Linked DNA regions of Thermococcus onnurineus NA1. The main gene of each other region encodes a partner of the protein of the gene in region 2 in a complex. Links are inferred from orthologs where the notes say so. Each region holds a gene or a part of one and is shown on either strand. Other genes may lie near its edges.

Region 1 (6,971 bases), 350 kb from region 2 along the record:
GCTACCAGAGACACTTCATCAACGCGGCAATCAAATCCCTCAGGAAGGGTGGCGTTCTGGTTTACTCCACATGCACGCTCAGCTATGAGGAAAACGAGGCGAACGTTAAGTACATGCTGAGCAAAGGTTTAAAGCTCGAGGAGCAGAGCCTATTCATAGGCTCCCACGGCATAGGTCTCGACGGAGTGCAGAGGTTTTATCCGAACAGACATCTAACTCAGGGCTTCTTCATAGCGAAGCTCAGGAAGGTGTGAGAATGGACTGGAAAAAAATAGCATTCCTCACCCTCGGACTGCTCATAATTGCCCTCCTTATTGAATGGGCAGGGGTAGAGGAGGTATTGGACGTTTTAAAAAAGGCCAGATTGGACTACTTCCTGCTCGCCGTTCTCGCTTATATAGCTGGAGTTTTCATCTGGGCCCTTCGCTGGCGTGTACTTCTTAAGAGCCTCGGCATAAACGCACCCTTCAAGGCCATCCTTGGGGCAATATTCGTCGGTATCTTTGTAAACAACGTTACGCCAGGAGCGAGAGGCGGTGGTGAGCCCATTAGAATGTATTACCTCTCTAAACGCTCCAACGGGGCCTACGGTCCAGTCTTTGCCACAGTCATGGCAGACAGGATACTCGACCTCATTCCCGTGGTGATAATGCTTATGACCTCCACCATCTATGTTTACCTTCTCGGTTCGAGGTCCCTAACGATAATGCTCCTCATACTCGACTTCCTCCTTGCCCTCCTCATCGTCATAACCCTCGCCATACTCCTCAACGAGAGGAGGACGAAGAAGATACTCTACTGGTTCTTTAACTTGGTCTCCAGAATCATGCCCAAAAGGGCACAGAAGTACGATGAGAAATTCATTCACAACATAGAGGTCAGCGTTCCCAAGTTTCAGGAGGGCTTCAGGCTCCTGCTGAAGGATAAGAAGACCTTCTTTTTGGCCCTGGCTTATTCCTTCGTTTTCTGGTTTCTGACCATCCTCCGCGCATATTTCATCTTTCTGAGCATAAACTATCCCATAGGACTGATGGACGTAATGGTCGTTCAGATGATAAGCATAGTTGTCGGGCTGCTTAGCATAATTCCCGGTGGAGCAGGCTTCATCGAGGCTATTAATTCAGGTGTTTATGTCCTTCTTGGCATAGACAAGAACTTCGCGGTAACGGCAACACTCATCGAGAGGGTCGTATCTTACTGGGCCCCAACGATTTTCGGAGGATTCATAACAACTCACTTCGGCATTAAGGTCAGTGAGGAGAAGAAAAAGAAAAGTTTAACTGATGAAGGGGAGAAGAAGTAACTATGAAGTTCGGGATAGTGGCCAGAAGGGATAAAGAGGCCGCCCTCAAGCTCGCATACAGGGTCTACGACTTCCTCAAGGTCAGCGGTTATGAGGTGTACGTGGATACCGATACATACAAATATCTTCCCGAGTTCCATGAGGAGGACGTTCTCCCGCTGGAGGACTTCGACGTCGATTTCATCATCGTTATCGGGGGAGATGGAACGATTCTCAGAGTGGAGCACAAGACCAAAAAGGAAATACCCCTGCTGGGCATCAACATGGGGACGCTCGGTTTTCTCACGGAGGTTGAACCACACGAGGCCTTTTTTGCCCTCAGCAAGCTGATTGAAGGTGATTACCACATAGATGAGCGCATAAAGCTGAGGACATATCTAAACGGCGAGAACGTAGTTCCCGATGCCCTCAACGAGGTTGCCATCCTGACCGGTATACCAGGCAAGATAATCCATCTGCGCTACTACATAGACGAAGGCCTCGCCGATGAAATCCGGGCGGATGGGCTCATAGTATCGACTCCGACGGGCTCGACTGGCTACGCCATGAGCGCAGGAGGTCCCTTTGTAGACCCAAGGCTCGACGTAATAGTGATAGCCCCTCTTGCACCGATAGCTTTGAGCTCAAGGCCGATGATAGTACCCTCCTACACCAAAATAGATGTTAGGAACTTAGCCGTAACTAGAGAGATAATCCTGGCGATAGACGGCCAGTTCTACACCTACCTCGAGCCTGAAACGGAGATAACGATAAGACTCTCCCCGAGAAAGACAAAATTCGTAAGATTCACGAATGAGGTCTACCCAAAGTACACAATGAAGATCAAGAGGAAGTTTTGAGGAGGTTCTTAGGACTCTTGACCGGAGTAAACTCTCTCATGAGTATCTTCAGCTCTTTCTCCCCAATGGTTCCTTTAATGACAACCAGGAGCAGGGTGGACTTTGCCTCAACGGCGTAGTCTTTTAGAGACGAAAGGAATCTAAAGGTGGCCGTAAAGTCGTTGTACAGGATAAAGGCCTCCAAGCAGTCCACCACTATCAATCTGCCTCCTCCCCGGAGAAACTTCACTGCACTCTCCATGATCACATGAAGTTTCGTTGGCCCTATCCCCCTGTCAATGGCAGGGGTTATCCAGAGCGTCTGAACGTGCTCTCCGATATTTTCGTATATCCAAGGACTCCTGGTGATTACAAGCACTGGAGCGTCAATTGAAGAAATAAACTCTACAAGATCTCCTGTGTCTTCTCCCGTGTAGAGATAACCCCCCGGGGAGAGCCTTGCGTTCCCAGCGGCATTTGCAGGAATCGGAAGAATAGTTTTTTCAACATGGCTTATATAGCTCAACAGTCCATATGCTATACCGATTATCGAAAGAAAGTAGAGAATCTGCTCTAGAGATATAATAATGGGCACTTCTCCAGTGAAATCGTCAACGATATCAAGTGCCCTTCCTGCCGCAGCCGTGAACATGGAAACTGCCACTATAACGATGAACCTGTTAAGGGGTTCACCGTAACGTGATATCCTTCTGAGGGCGTAGAGCGCGGAATATCCGATAACGATGAACAGTACGATATCAATAAAAAAGATCCAGATTGAAACCTTTAACTCCATACAACCTCCACCTCATCCGTCCTAAACTTCTGCTTTACCACAGTTTCCTCGAGATTGAACTTAACACCGCCAAGATACATCCTCAATCCAGTGTAAGCTATCATGGCCCCGTTGTCTCTGCAGAGATCGTAGGGCGGAACGAAGAACTTTATCCCCCTGTCCTCGGTCATTATTCTAAGCATCTCCCTCAATCTGTTGTTCGCGGCGACGCCTCCAACGAGAACGACCTCATCCTTGCCGGTGTGGGCAACGGCCCTCTCGGTGACCTCAACGAGCGCTGCAAATGCAGTCTCCTGAAAAGAATAGGCAAGATCCTCAACCCGATACCGGCCCGTGCGGTACTTCCGGACGGCCTCAGTGAGTATTCCGGAGAAGCTCAAATCCATACCTTTAACCGCATAGGGGAGCTCAATGTATTTCTCTCCCTCCAGGGCAAGCTTCTCTATCTTGGGTCCTCCAGGGAAACCTATCCCAATCTCGCGCGCAAAGGTGTCTATAGCGTTACCTATGCCAATATCAAGCGTTTCACCGAAGACTCGGTAGCGGCCTCCCTCCAACGCCAGAACCTGGGTGTTTCCACCGCTCACGTAGAGACCAACGGGGTCTTTAACACCGAACATCTTAGCTATCTCAACGTGAGCTATGCAGTGATTCACACCGATTATCGGTTTGTTATGCTTTATGGCAAGAGCTCGTGCAGCCGTGGCAACAACTCGCAAAGAAGGCCCAAGACCTGGTCCCTGGGAGAAGGCTATCATGTCAACGTCCTCGATAGTTATTCCCGCCTCGTCAAGGGCCTTTCTCAGAAGAGGCTTCAAAAGCCTTGCATGGTGTTCGGCGGCTTCCTTTGGGTGGATTCCACCCTTTTCAGTAGTGAGAGTATCGAATACGTTGGCGAGAACTTTCTTCTCGGTGACTATACCTATGCCAAGAGTGTGTGCCGTCCCCTCTATGCCAAGAGCTATCATCAAGGGTGGAGTGTAAAAATAGTATAAAAGGTTATCGAGAGTGGACTTGAGGAGGACGATGGACGTGCTTCTCGAAGGTCACAAAATCCGTCCATGCAGTATGAGCAAGGAATTTGGCGTCAAGATTTGGCCTGTCGTTTTCGAAGGCATCCTTTCGGTATGAGCTATCTACAACCTCCCCAACGAACCATGTGTGATCGCCATAGTCCCTCTCATCCACGAGCCTGCACTCAACGTTCGCAAGGGCCTCTTTTATGCTGGGGGTTTCAAGAGCCTTCGATGGAACAAGGGTTATTTTCATCTCTTTCAGCTTCTCAGGGCCGTGTCTAGTGCCGGCTATCCAGACGTCCCGGAGCATATCGAGACTCGGCACGCTGATGACAAACTCGCGGTACTTCTTTATCAGCCCCCATGTATACCTCTCAGGAGCAATGGCAACACCAACCATGAAGGGCCTGAACGAGACTATCGTGACCCAGTCGGCGGCCATTACGTTTGTCTCCTCACCATTTCCTGCCACGATGAGGTAAGTCCTCAAAGGATAGAGGAGTCGGTACGGCTTCATGAGAACCACCAAAAATGAATTGGGCTTCACCTTAAAAAGTTAAAAGCCTCAGCGACGGGAGAGCCACGCCAAAGCTTTGGCTGCCCTCTCCGGTGTAGGGAAGTTCTTTATTCCACCTTCCTCCAGCAGCTTAACCCCATCCCTAACGAGCTCTCCAGCCATGAAGTTCACTATCACCGGTTTGTCGCACTCGGCGTCAATTACAGCCTTCGCTATCTCCTCGCTCGGGACAAATATCGGCGGGACGCAGATTACCAGCAAAGCATCGACGTTCCCGTCCCTGCAGACGATCTCAATCGTTTTCTTGTAGCGCTCGTAGTCCGCATCAGCTATGAGATCTATCGGGTTCTTAACCGAGCACTGCGGTGGAAGGAACGAGCGGAGTTCTTCAACGGTTTCATCGCTTAGCTGAGCTATTTCGAGGCCAAGACTCTCGAGCTTGTCGGTAGCGAGAACACCGGGCCCGCCAGAATTGGTAATCACGGCAACGCGCCTCCCGGCTTTCTCGTACATCTCAAAGGCCTTCGCTGCGTCGAATAGCCCCTCCATCTCCTCAACCTCTATGGCGCCGGCCTGCTTGAAGGCCGCCCTGTAAATCTCATAGCTTCCGGCGAGCGAACCGGTGTGAGAAGCGGCTGCCCTTGCACCACTCTTGCTCTTTCCAGCCTTGAGGATTATCACAGGCTTTTTGCCAGCTGCATAGCGGAGGGCCTCCATGAAGCGCCTCCCGTCCCTAACGCCCTCAATGTAGAGTGCTATGGCCTTCGTGTTTTTGTCATCTGCAAAATACCTCAGAAAGTCGCTCTCGTTCAGGTCAGCCGCGTTTCCATAAGAAACGAAGGCCGAGAAGCCTATCCTCTCGTCGTTGCCCATCGCTAAAGCGGCACCGCCGAAGGCGCCGCTCTGACTTATGAGCGCCAGACCACCCGGCTTAACGCGAACCTCGAAGGAGCCGAAAAACTTGCCGTGGACGCCGAAGATGCCGGCGCAGTTAGGGCCGATGATTCTAATGCCATGCTTTCTGGCTTTCTCGACGAGCTCGCGCTCAAGCTCAACGTTTCCGACTTCGGAAAAGCCGGCACTTATGACGACGGCACCCTTGATGAGTTCACCAATCTCGTCTATGAGCGATGGAACGAACTTCGCAGGAATGGCAATTATGGCAGCATCAACGGGCTCCTCCAGCTTCGGACGAATTTCAAAGGCTTTCCCCGCGATCTCAACGGTTCCACCCTTTGGGTTAACTGGAACTATCCTCCCATCAAAGCCACCTTCGACGATGTTCCTGAGAATCTCGTAGGCTATCGCACCCTCCTTGAAGGAGCCAAAGATCGCGACGCTCTTGGGATAAAAGAAGAAGTCCATTCACTCACCTCCCGGTTCGGAGGTCTCATCACTTAACTCCTCGACTTCTTCATTTTCAGTGCGTCCTTCTTCAACAGCCCCACTCTCTTCCCCAGTTGGCTGCTCTGGCTCCTCTGAAGATGTCCCACGCCTCTTGATCCAGAGTATTCCGAGAACGACAACCAGAATCAGGCCCGCCCAGATGTAAGGCAGACGGCTCGTCTTTTTCTCAGTCACAGTGATTACGATGGTGTTGTCGGGAGCCATCTTGTAGGTGCCGCCCACCACTGAAACCCTGTCAAACGACCCGGGCAGTTTAAGAAGGGCCTCCCATATCTTTTCGGAGGAGGTCTCCCTGTAGGCCACCTTGGGTTTTGCCACACCGATGACAACCAAGGTGCCGTTCTCCTCGCGGGTGTCCAGACTTATTATGTCCATCGTGGCCTTGAAGCTCGAGAGGAGCTGATCGATAACTACCGGCGTTGCGTTGGCACCGGTAAATGTGGCATTGAACTGGACGTAGCCCTCGTGGGGGTCGTACTGGAGCGATATCTCCTTCCTGGTCGAGTTCAGAAATATCACATAAGAATACACGGGTGTATAAAGCTCTATCAGGGGTATGAAGTCGCCGTTGGTCCAGACGGCAACGTTGTTACTGAAGTCGTCAGGAGCAGGAGCAAGGTTTCTCACCTCGTAGTCCTTCGGAAGCACGACCGTCAGCTTGTCCCAGCTGTAGTCGAAAACGTGGCCCTTAAAGACGAAGTCCATCGGGCCGCTAAGAGGACAGCTGATGATTTTTCCATCGCTGACAAGGAAGTTTGAGAGAGCAAAGGTAACGACAGCAGACCAGTTGTCGAGAACTTTAACCGGACCTCCTGAGGGAAGGTAAATTGTGCTGTTAATGCCTTTGGCCTCAAAACGATCCTTGAAGTTGTTCTTCAGGTTATCGTAAATCAGCTGTTTGACGAATGACCTGAACTCCTCGTTTGCCTTCGTCGTGTTGTTTGCCGCGAGATGGTCAAAATAGGCCCTGTAACCCGGATCCTTGAGGGTGGCATATATCCTGAACTGGCCCATCCAGGTGGAAGAGCCGTTTATGACCACCGGCGAGACCCGAATCATGATCTCGATCTTGAAAAGGGGCTGTGAGTTCCCGGCGGCATTGACCTCACTGACC
Region 2 (6,966 bases):
TTAGGCTTGACTTTCTCGAGGAGTTCTCGAAGCTGAGGGGGACGACCTTGGTCGGCGGCGAGACTCCAAAGGTGACCGCTGAAGAGCTCGAAGATATGGGCGTTGCACAGGAAACCGCGAAAAGCGTCTGGGTTCCAGCAAGGAATGTCGTTCTCATCAGCGTCGCTGCTTCGCTCCTTGATGCGCTTGGTGGAGGCGATATAATAGTCGGCTTCAACGCTGAAGAGGGAGCAACGTTCCCTGACAACACGCCCGAGTTCGTCGAGAGGATGAACGAGATGCTGAAGTACGGAGCGATGGCGGAAGTTAGGGTCGTTGCCCCGCTCATAGACCTCGACAAGAAGGGAATCGCAGAACTCTTGAAAGAACTAGATGCAAAGTACGAGTACTCTAACTCTTGCTACATGCCTAAGGGCTTCACGGAGGATGGCAAGCCTATACACTGCGGCGAGTGCGAGAGCTGCGTCAGGAGGCATCGCGGTCTGATGGAAGCACTTGGAGAGGACAGAACCGTTTATGCCGTTGAACCGAAGATATAACTGCCTTTCTCCATCCTCTTTAGATTTTTAAAGACCTCTGGCCATACCACCGCAAGATTTATAAATACGCTCTCTACCCTATCCATTGGGCGTGGGGCGGTAGCTCAGCCTGGGAGAGCGCCGGACTGAAGATCCGGGTGTCGGGGGTTCAAATCCCCCTCGCCCCACCACTTTCTCTCAATGCGGTGGTAGTCTAGCCTGGTCTAGGACACCGGCCTTCCAAGCCGGTGACCCGGGTTCAAATCCCGGCCACCGCACCACATTCTAACAAACTTCGCCTGCGCGACGTTGAAGCGAAGCTTCAACGCACGGGACTATCGTCCCGTTGAGTTTGATCAAGGCTCGCATGTCTTCTCAAACTGGTAGTTTTGAGTGGTTTACTTCGCATTTTGCCAGTTTTATATCGTTTCACTGCAGGAATAACGCCCTTCGGGCGTTAAGAGGAAAGTGAAACATTTCAATTCAGAGGTTTTCAAGTTAAACCCCTGGAATTTGCTGTTTTTGAAAAAGACATGCAAACTCATTCCAGCGGATTTAAGGTGAAGTCCGCTTTGCTGGAGGAATTTGATGGGGTTCGTGCATTTTTCTTCACATACTAACTTCGCAGGCTCTTCATTCGCTGACTTTTGAGTTAAACCTGTGTTAAACTCGCGAGTTTGATAAGACGTGAAAGCGTGCCAGCCAGTTTAGTGAGAAGTTAACTCTTTAATCAAACTTCCTCCGGTGGAGCGGGAGGAACTGAAACGACAGTCTCAGGATGCACAGGCAGAGGTATTGTTCAGCTCTTCAGCTCCATTCTGACTTCCTCATCCAGCAGTATGAAAAGCGCCAGTGCTGAGAGCAGCGTTAAGCTTACCGCTGGAATTGAAAGGCCGATGAGAACCCACAGCAGGCCGAAGAGAAAGTCAAGGAGTGCTATATGGGGAGCGACATCGACTACGAGATCGCGGCCAGTTTTGATTCCATAAGCGAATAGGAGATGGATCGTCGCTATTACGATAAAGCCCCCGAAGGTGTACCTATCTCCAAAGCTTATCGCTGCCATTCCGTAGAAGTAAGCTGCCAAAATCAGAAAGAAGGAAATGACGATGGGCTTAGACCTCATCGCCGAGTTCCTCCACGGGGAGTTTCATCCTCGAAACAATCACCAGCGTCAGGATTCCGAGAAGGGGCATTATCGCCAGCTCCCCTAGGGCAAGGGCAGTACTCTGCCTTGCCAGCGCATCAGTAAGGCCCGGGGCTATGATGTTGGCAGAGTTGGAGATGAGTCCAAGGGCAAAGCTGGCCTTGGGGAAGATGCTCTTCGGGTAGGTGGCTGGAGCGCTGGTCCAGAACGCCGGTCCCGTTCCCTGGAGGGCGCCGATGAGGACAACGGAAGCAAGTGCGAGGGTGTAGTTGCCCGCCAGCATGGCCTTCCCATACACGAGCAGACCGACAAAGGCCACCGCGTAGGAGAATATCATGACCTGAACAATGGCCTTGAAGAGTCCCCTGGCTGTCGGGTTCTTTCTTGAGAGCAGGTAGCCCACGTAGCCCATACCTATGCTCCAGAGGGCCTTTGATATGTTCAGGCTGGTACTTAGGGTTGCCACGTGCTCCTTAGTCCAGCCAATCTCATAGCCGAGCGAAGCTGAGAAACCGACGATGGTGAAGATTATCCACAGAGCTGGGAAGAAAGTCAGGCCAAGAATCCAGGTGAACGGCATCTTCCAGACGTTGATCTTTGTGCTGGCCTCATTTCTGTGGCTTATCTCAAAGTCCTCGGTGAACAGCCACCATATGGCCAGGACAGTGTACATGATAACGACTGTGCTCCAGAAGCCGCCTTTCCAGCCGAAAGCCTCAACAGCGTACTTTGCGCTTATGCTTCCAAACACGCCGCCCCAGAAGATGCCCGAGAGGATTATACCCTTGGCGAAGGGCCTTTCAGCCACGAAGAAGTGAGCTATCTGGGTGCTAAAGAGCGGAACGAGCGTGACGACGAATCCCTGAATGAATCTCAGGAAAACGACAACGTGCCAATTGGGAGCGAGTGGGATGAGCGCCTGGGTTACAGCAGCCCAGCTCAAAGCTATTGCAACGCTCCTCTTAAAGCTGCCCTCGTAGATTTTGGTATGGCCGAGAAGGAAGGCTATGAAGAGACCGAAAACATAAGCGATATGCTGCCACTCGTAGGCGGCACTGTCGATTCCGAAGTGCGCCATGACGTCGGGCTTCGCAACGGCCATCATGGTGAGAGTTCCAAAACCGGCAGTCATAACCAGCGTGTCGAGCAGGACTGACCTCCACCGTTTGTCCATGATATCTCCTCCCTAAAGCTTTCCGAGTATCATTAGCACGCCGAAAATAATGAAAAGTCCTCCAGCAAGCTTGTGAACAACGTCCAGGGGCAGTACGTCGCCAAGCTTGTCCCCCAGAAATGCGCCGATAAGATTGACCGCCGCCAGGCCCAAGATCGCTCCAATGAAGGCTGTCTTCCAGCCGTATTTGGAAGCAAAGGCTATCGTTGCGAGCTGGGTTTTATCCCCCAGCTCGGCAAGAAATATTGCAATGAAGATGGTGAGGATACCATCCATGTCTTGTTCACCGTTAGAGCTTTGATAGTGCCTCATTCATTCTTTCCAGCGCCTCTAGGAGCTGACTCTTCTTAGTGGCGTAGCTTATCCTTATCCATCCCTCACCGGCCTTGCCGAAGGCGGTTCCTGGAATAACGACAACCCTCGCGTTCTCGAGCAGCCACTCGGCAAAGTCCTCGCTGCTCATATCGAGCTCTGGGTCAATTTTGGCCCAGATATAGAAGGCGCCCTTCGGTCTGAACGGCGTTATGTGGGGCATCTTGTTGAGGTACTTAAGAACGAGCCTTCTCCTTTCGGCGTAGGTCTGGCGCATCCTTTCAACTGCTTCCCAGCTGCGCTTGTCTCTCAGGGCCGTTATTCCCGCTATCTGAACGAAGGAGGTAACGTTTCCAACGACATAGGCGTGGAGCTTTATCATATCCCTGATTACCTGGGTCGGCGCTATGGCAAAGCCCAAACGCCAGCCGGTCATGGCGAAAGTCTTCGAGAAGCTGTTCGCGAGGATTGTGTTGTCAGGGGCGTACTTGATCATGGGGTAGTGTTTGGCCCCCTCATAGAGGAAGTGCTCATAAGGTTCGTCGCTAAGGATGTAAAGGTTGTAGTCCTCGGCTATATCAGCTATGGCTTTCACGGTTTTCTTCTTGAGGACTGCACCTGTGGGGTTGTTGGGGTAGTTGATAACTAACATCCTGGTACGTTTGGTTATAGCCTCGACAAGTTCATCAGGATCAATCTGGAACTCGTTCTCCTCGCGGAGGGGGATTCTTATTATCCCCGCCTCGGCGATTTTGGCATCTTCAACATAGCAGACAAAAGCAGGATCGGGGATTATAACGTCGTCATCCCCTTCGAGAAGCGTCTGGAAGGCGAGGTAAGTTGCTTCATAAGCGCCAGCGGTAACGATTATATCGTCGGGAGAAACGTCAACCTTGTAGTGGGTCTTGTAGTACTCAGCTATGGCCTCCCTGAACTCTGGAATGCCTGCGTTGGGTGTGTAGTGGGTGTAACCTTCGTCAATGGCTCTCTTCGCAGCATCCTTAACGACATCGGGCGTGTCGAAATCGGGCTCCCCTATTCCAAGGGAAATGACATCCTCCATTTTTCTGGCTTTCTCAAAAAGTTCTCTGATTTTTGAGCGCTGGATGAGGTTTATACGCCCTGCAAGGAAGTACTTGCGCTTTTTATATCTCATCGAGCATCACCTCGGGCAGTCCGAAAATGAGGACGGAATTTTATAAACCTATCCTCAATGAAGTACAAAAATGGGCATCTAATGCCTATAAAACTTCAACGAGGGCAGCCTTTTCAAAAAAAGTTTTCACTTTTTCCTTATCACAATCGTTCATTGGTAACTCCTTGAGACCTAGTTCCTGGAGTATTGATCCTGCCCGCTCACGGCCCCCAAAGACAACCAGGTAGTTCTCTCCATTTCTTATTCCATGTTGGGCTATTGCATCCTTTATCTGAAGTGTCCCGGCAAGACGGAGAAGCAGCTCGCCGCCCACGGTTCTCGCGTGGTTTGTTCCCCTCTCAAATGAACGAAGGGCTAAGAGTGCTGCAAATGCTGCGGCCTCCCAACATTCAACGTTCACTATCTGAAAGTCCCCACCCAGCTTTGGGATGAGCTCCTCGGCATTGTCTACACGGACCTTTGCGATGTGAAGGCGATCTAGTATTTTTCTCATCGAGCCACCCAGAGTTAGCTGAAATTTCTGAAGTTAAAACCCTTTCTCCCCTCCAATTTTTCTTGGGTTGGACTATTTTTTGTTTTTTCGGTTTTTTCAAAAAATTTTTTGAAAATCATAATATGCTAGTAATATTAAGCAAGCGCAAAGTATTTAACTAATTAAAGCACTACTTATTTCAGCGGCTTGCTGGACTGGGTGGTGCAACGATGAGCAAGATGCGTATCATCAGTGTACAGCTCCCCCGGGGACTGATTAACGCCATGGATCAACTCGTTAGGAAGGGAGTCTATCCTAACAGAAGCGAGATTATCAGAGAAGCCATTCGTGAGCTCCTGAAGAAGGAACTCTATCAGTTTGAGGCTGAGGAACGCTCAACGCCCGACTACATCATGAAATAAGCCGCTAAAATCAACGTTAAAATCACTATCCTCTAATGGCTGATGGACTGAGGGGGTTGGGGCCAATGGTATTTAAGCTCTTGGAACAGGCCGGAATTAAACTCGATTTGGACGACGAGCCGAAGACGGCAAAGCTAGATGGATTTTCAGAGGATAATTTAGACGACCTGATAAGGATTGTAATAGTTGGCGTTGGCGGTTCTGGAAACAACACCATAACTAGACTCTACGAACTTGGTGTCCAGGGTGCTGAGCTGATAGCCATGAACACCGATGCTCAGCACCTTGCTAGGACGAAGGCTCATAAGAAGCTTCTCCTTGGTAGAGAGATAACTCACGGCAAGGGTTCCGGCGGGAACCCTGAGATAGGCTACCGGGCAGCCGAGGCGAGCGCCCACGAGATTGCCGAGACCATAGGTGACGCTGATTTGGTTTTCATAACAGCAGGTATGGGCAATGGCACAGGTACGGGCGCCGCTCCAGTCGTCGCTAAAGTTATCAAGGAGCGCGCTAGGCACAACGGTCGCTTTAGGGAGCCGCTCGTTGTTAGCGTTGTCACGTTTCCGTTTAGGAACGAGGGTAAGATAAGGATAGAGAAAGCCAGGGCGGGTATAAAAGCCCTCATGTACTACTCGGACACCGTCATAATTATCGAGAACGACAAGCTCCTCAAGCTCGTTCCGAAGCTGCCCATCAATGCCGCCTTCCGCTTTGCGGATGAGATAATAGCAAGGATGGTCAAAGGCATCACCGAGACCATAAAGCTGCCCTCTATGGTTAACATTGACTTCGCCGACGTTTACAGCGTCATGCACAACGGTGGAGCTGCCCTCATCGGGATAGGTGAGAGTGACTCCAGCAACAGGGCAGTGGATGCCGTCAAGAACGCCCTTGAGAACAAGATGCTTGAAGTTGAGTTTGGCAGCGGTGATAAGGCTCTGGTTCACTTCACCGTTGGTCCGGACGTCAGCCTGGGCGAGATAAACGCCGCTATGGACATTGTCTATGAGAAGCTCGGTGAAAAGTCGGAGATAAAGTGGGGCGCTAGGATAGACGAGGACATGGGTAAAGTCGTTCGTGCGATGGTAATCATGACCGGAGTTAAATCACCGCACATACTTGGCGGGGAGCACGCCCTCCAGATGGGCTCATCATTCAAGGAGAACCTGATAGCCCCAGAGCCGATAAAGCCCTTCAAGTCGGATGGCGATGGAGCGGACAAAATCTGGAGGGCTATCTCAGGGAACAAGAAGAACAAAAAGGAGCTTCCCCCCTACGCGAAGAGGGTTCTCGACGACTTTATCGACTTTACCTGACTTCTTCATCTTTAACTTTGAGCAGGTGATTCTATGACAGTGGTGATTAGCGTAGCCAACCAAAAGGGTGGAGTTGGAAAAACGACGATCACTATGAACCTCGGTCACGCGCTGGCCTCGATGGGCAAGCGCGTTCTTCTCGTGGACATCGACCCTCAGTTCAACCTCACCTTCGGCCTGATCGGCATGGATGTGCTCGAATACGGGGAAAACAACGTCGGAACGCTGATGACGAGAGAGAGCAGTGTCGAAGAAACCATCGTCGAGGTCAGGGAGAATCTCCACCTGATACCGAGCCACCTCAACCTCTCGGCCAAGGAAATAGAGATAATCAACGCCTACAACCGCGAGAGGAGACTTGAAAAGGCTTTAACCCCTATACTGCCCGACTACGACTACGTGCTAATAGACAACCCGCCGAGCATGGGAATCTTCTTGGTTAACTCACT

Evidence for each region.
Region 1: the proteins of cgi121 (region 2) and TON_RS08340 are in contact, whole or in part, in a crystal structure (PDB 3ENH), measured with the Methanocaldococcus jannaschii proteins. The link is inferred for Thermococcus onnurineus NA1 from one-to-one orthologs.

The regions. Positions count from the first base shown.
Region 1 is NC_011529.1:1,490,692-1,497,662, forward strand. The notes cover bases 1,897-4,704. They hold TON_RS08340 (bifunctional N(6)-L-threonylcarbamoyladenine synthase/serine/threonine protein kinase), read right to left. Parts: upstream 3,886-4,704; coding sequence 2,908-3,885; downstream 1,897-2,907. Other genes in these bases: TON_RS08330 (NAD(+) kinase), read left to right, coding at 1,897-2,142; TON_RS08335 (DUF835 domain-containing protein), read right to left, coding at 2,126-2,917; TON_RS08345 (flavin reductase family protein), read right to left, coding at 3,917-4,450; TON_RS08350 (acetate--CoA ligase family protein), read right to left, coding at 4,499-4,704. Outside these bases: TON_RS08320 (RsmB/NOP family class I SAM-dependent RNA methyltransferase), read left to right, coding at 1-254; TON_RS08325 (lysylphosphatidylglycerol synthase transmembrane domain-containing protein), read left to right, coding at 257-1,303; more of TON_RS08330, read left to right, coding at 1,306-1,896; more of TON_RS08350, read right to left, coding at 4,705-5,815; TON_RS08355 (hypothetical protein), read right to left, coding at 5,816-6,971. UniProt on the Methanocaldococcus jannaschii protein: Required for the formation of a threonylcarbamoyl group on adenosine at position 37 (t(6)A37) in tRNAs that read codons beginning with adenine.
Region 2 is NC_011529.1:1,141,872-1,148,837, reverse strand. Bases 3,097-5,899 are described here. They hold cgi121 (KEOPS complex subunit Cgi121), read right to left. Parts: upstream 4,801-5,899; coding sequence 4,393-4,800; downstream 3,097-4,392. Other genes in these bases: ftsZ (cell division protein FtsZ), read left to right, coding at 5,267-5,899; TON_RS06360 (ribbon-helix-helix domain-containing protein), read left to right, coding at 5,010-5,201; TON_RS06370 (pyridoxal phosphate-dependent aminotransferase), read right to left, coding at 3,129-4,307; TON_RS06375 (TMEM165/GDT1 family protein), read right to left, coding at 3,097-3,115. Also shown: 7-cyano-7-deazaguanine synthase QueC, read left to right, coding at 1-539; TON_RS06385 (hypothetical protein), read right to left, coding at 1,318-1,644; TON_RS06380 (MFS transporter), read right to left, coding at 1,634-2,839; more of TON_RS06375, read right to left, coding at 2,852-3,096; more of ftsZ, read left to right, coding at 5,900-6,517; TON_RS06350 (ParA family protein), read left to right, coding at 6,551-6,966. UniProt on the Methanocaldococcus jannaschii protein: Component of the KEOPS complex that is probably involved in the transfer of the threonylcarbamoyl moiety of threonylcarbamoyl-AMP (TC-AMP) to the N6 group of A37, a step in the formation of a threonylcarbamoyl group on adenosine at position 37 (t(6)A37) in tRNAs that read codons beginning with adenine.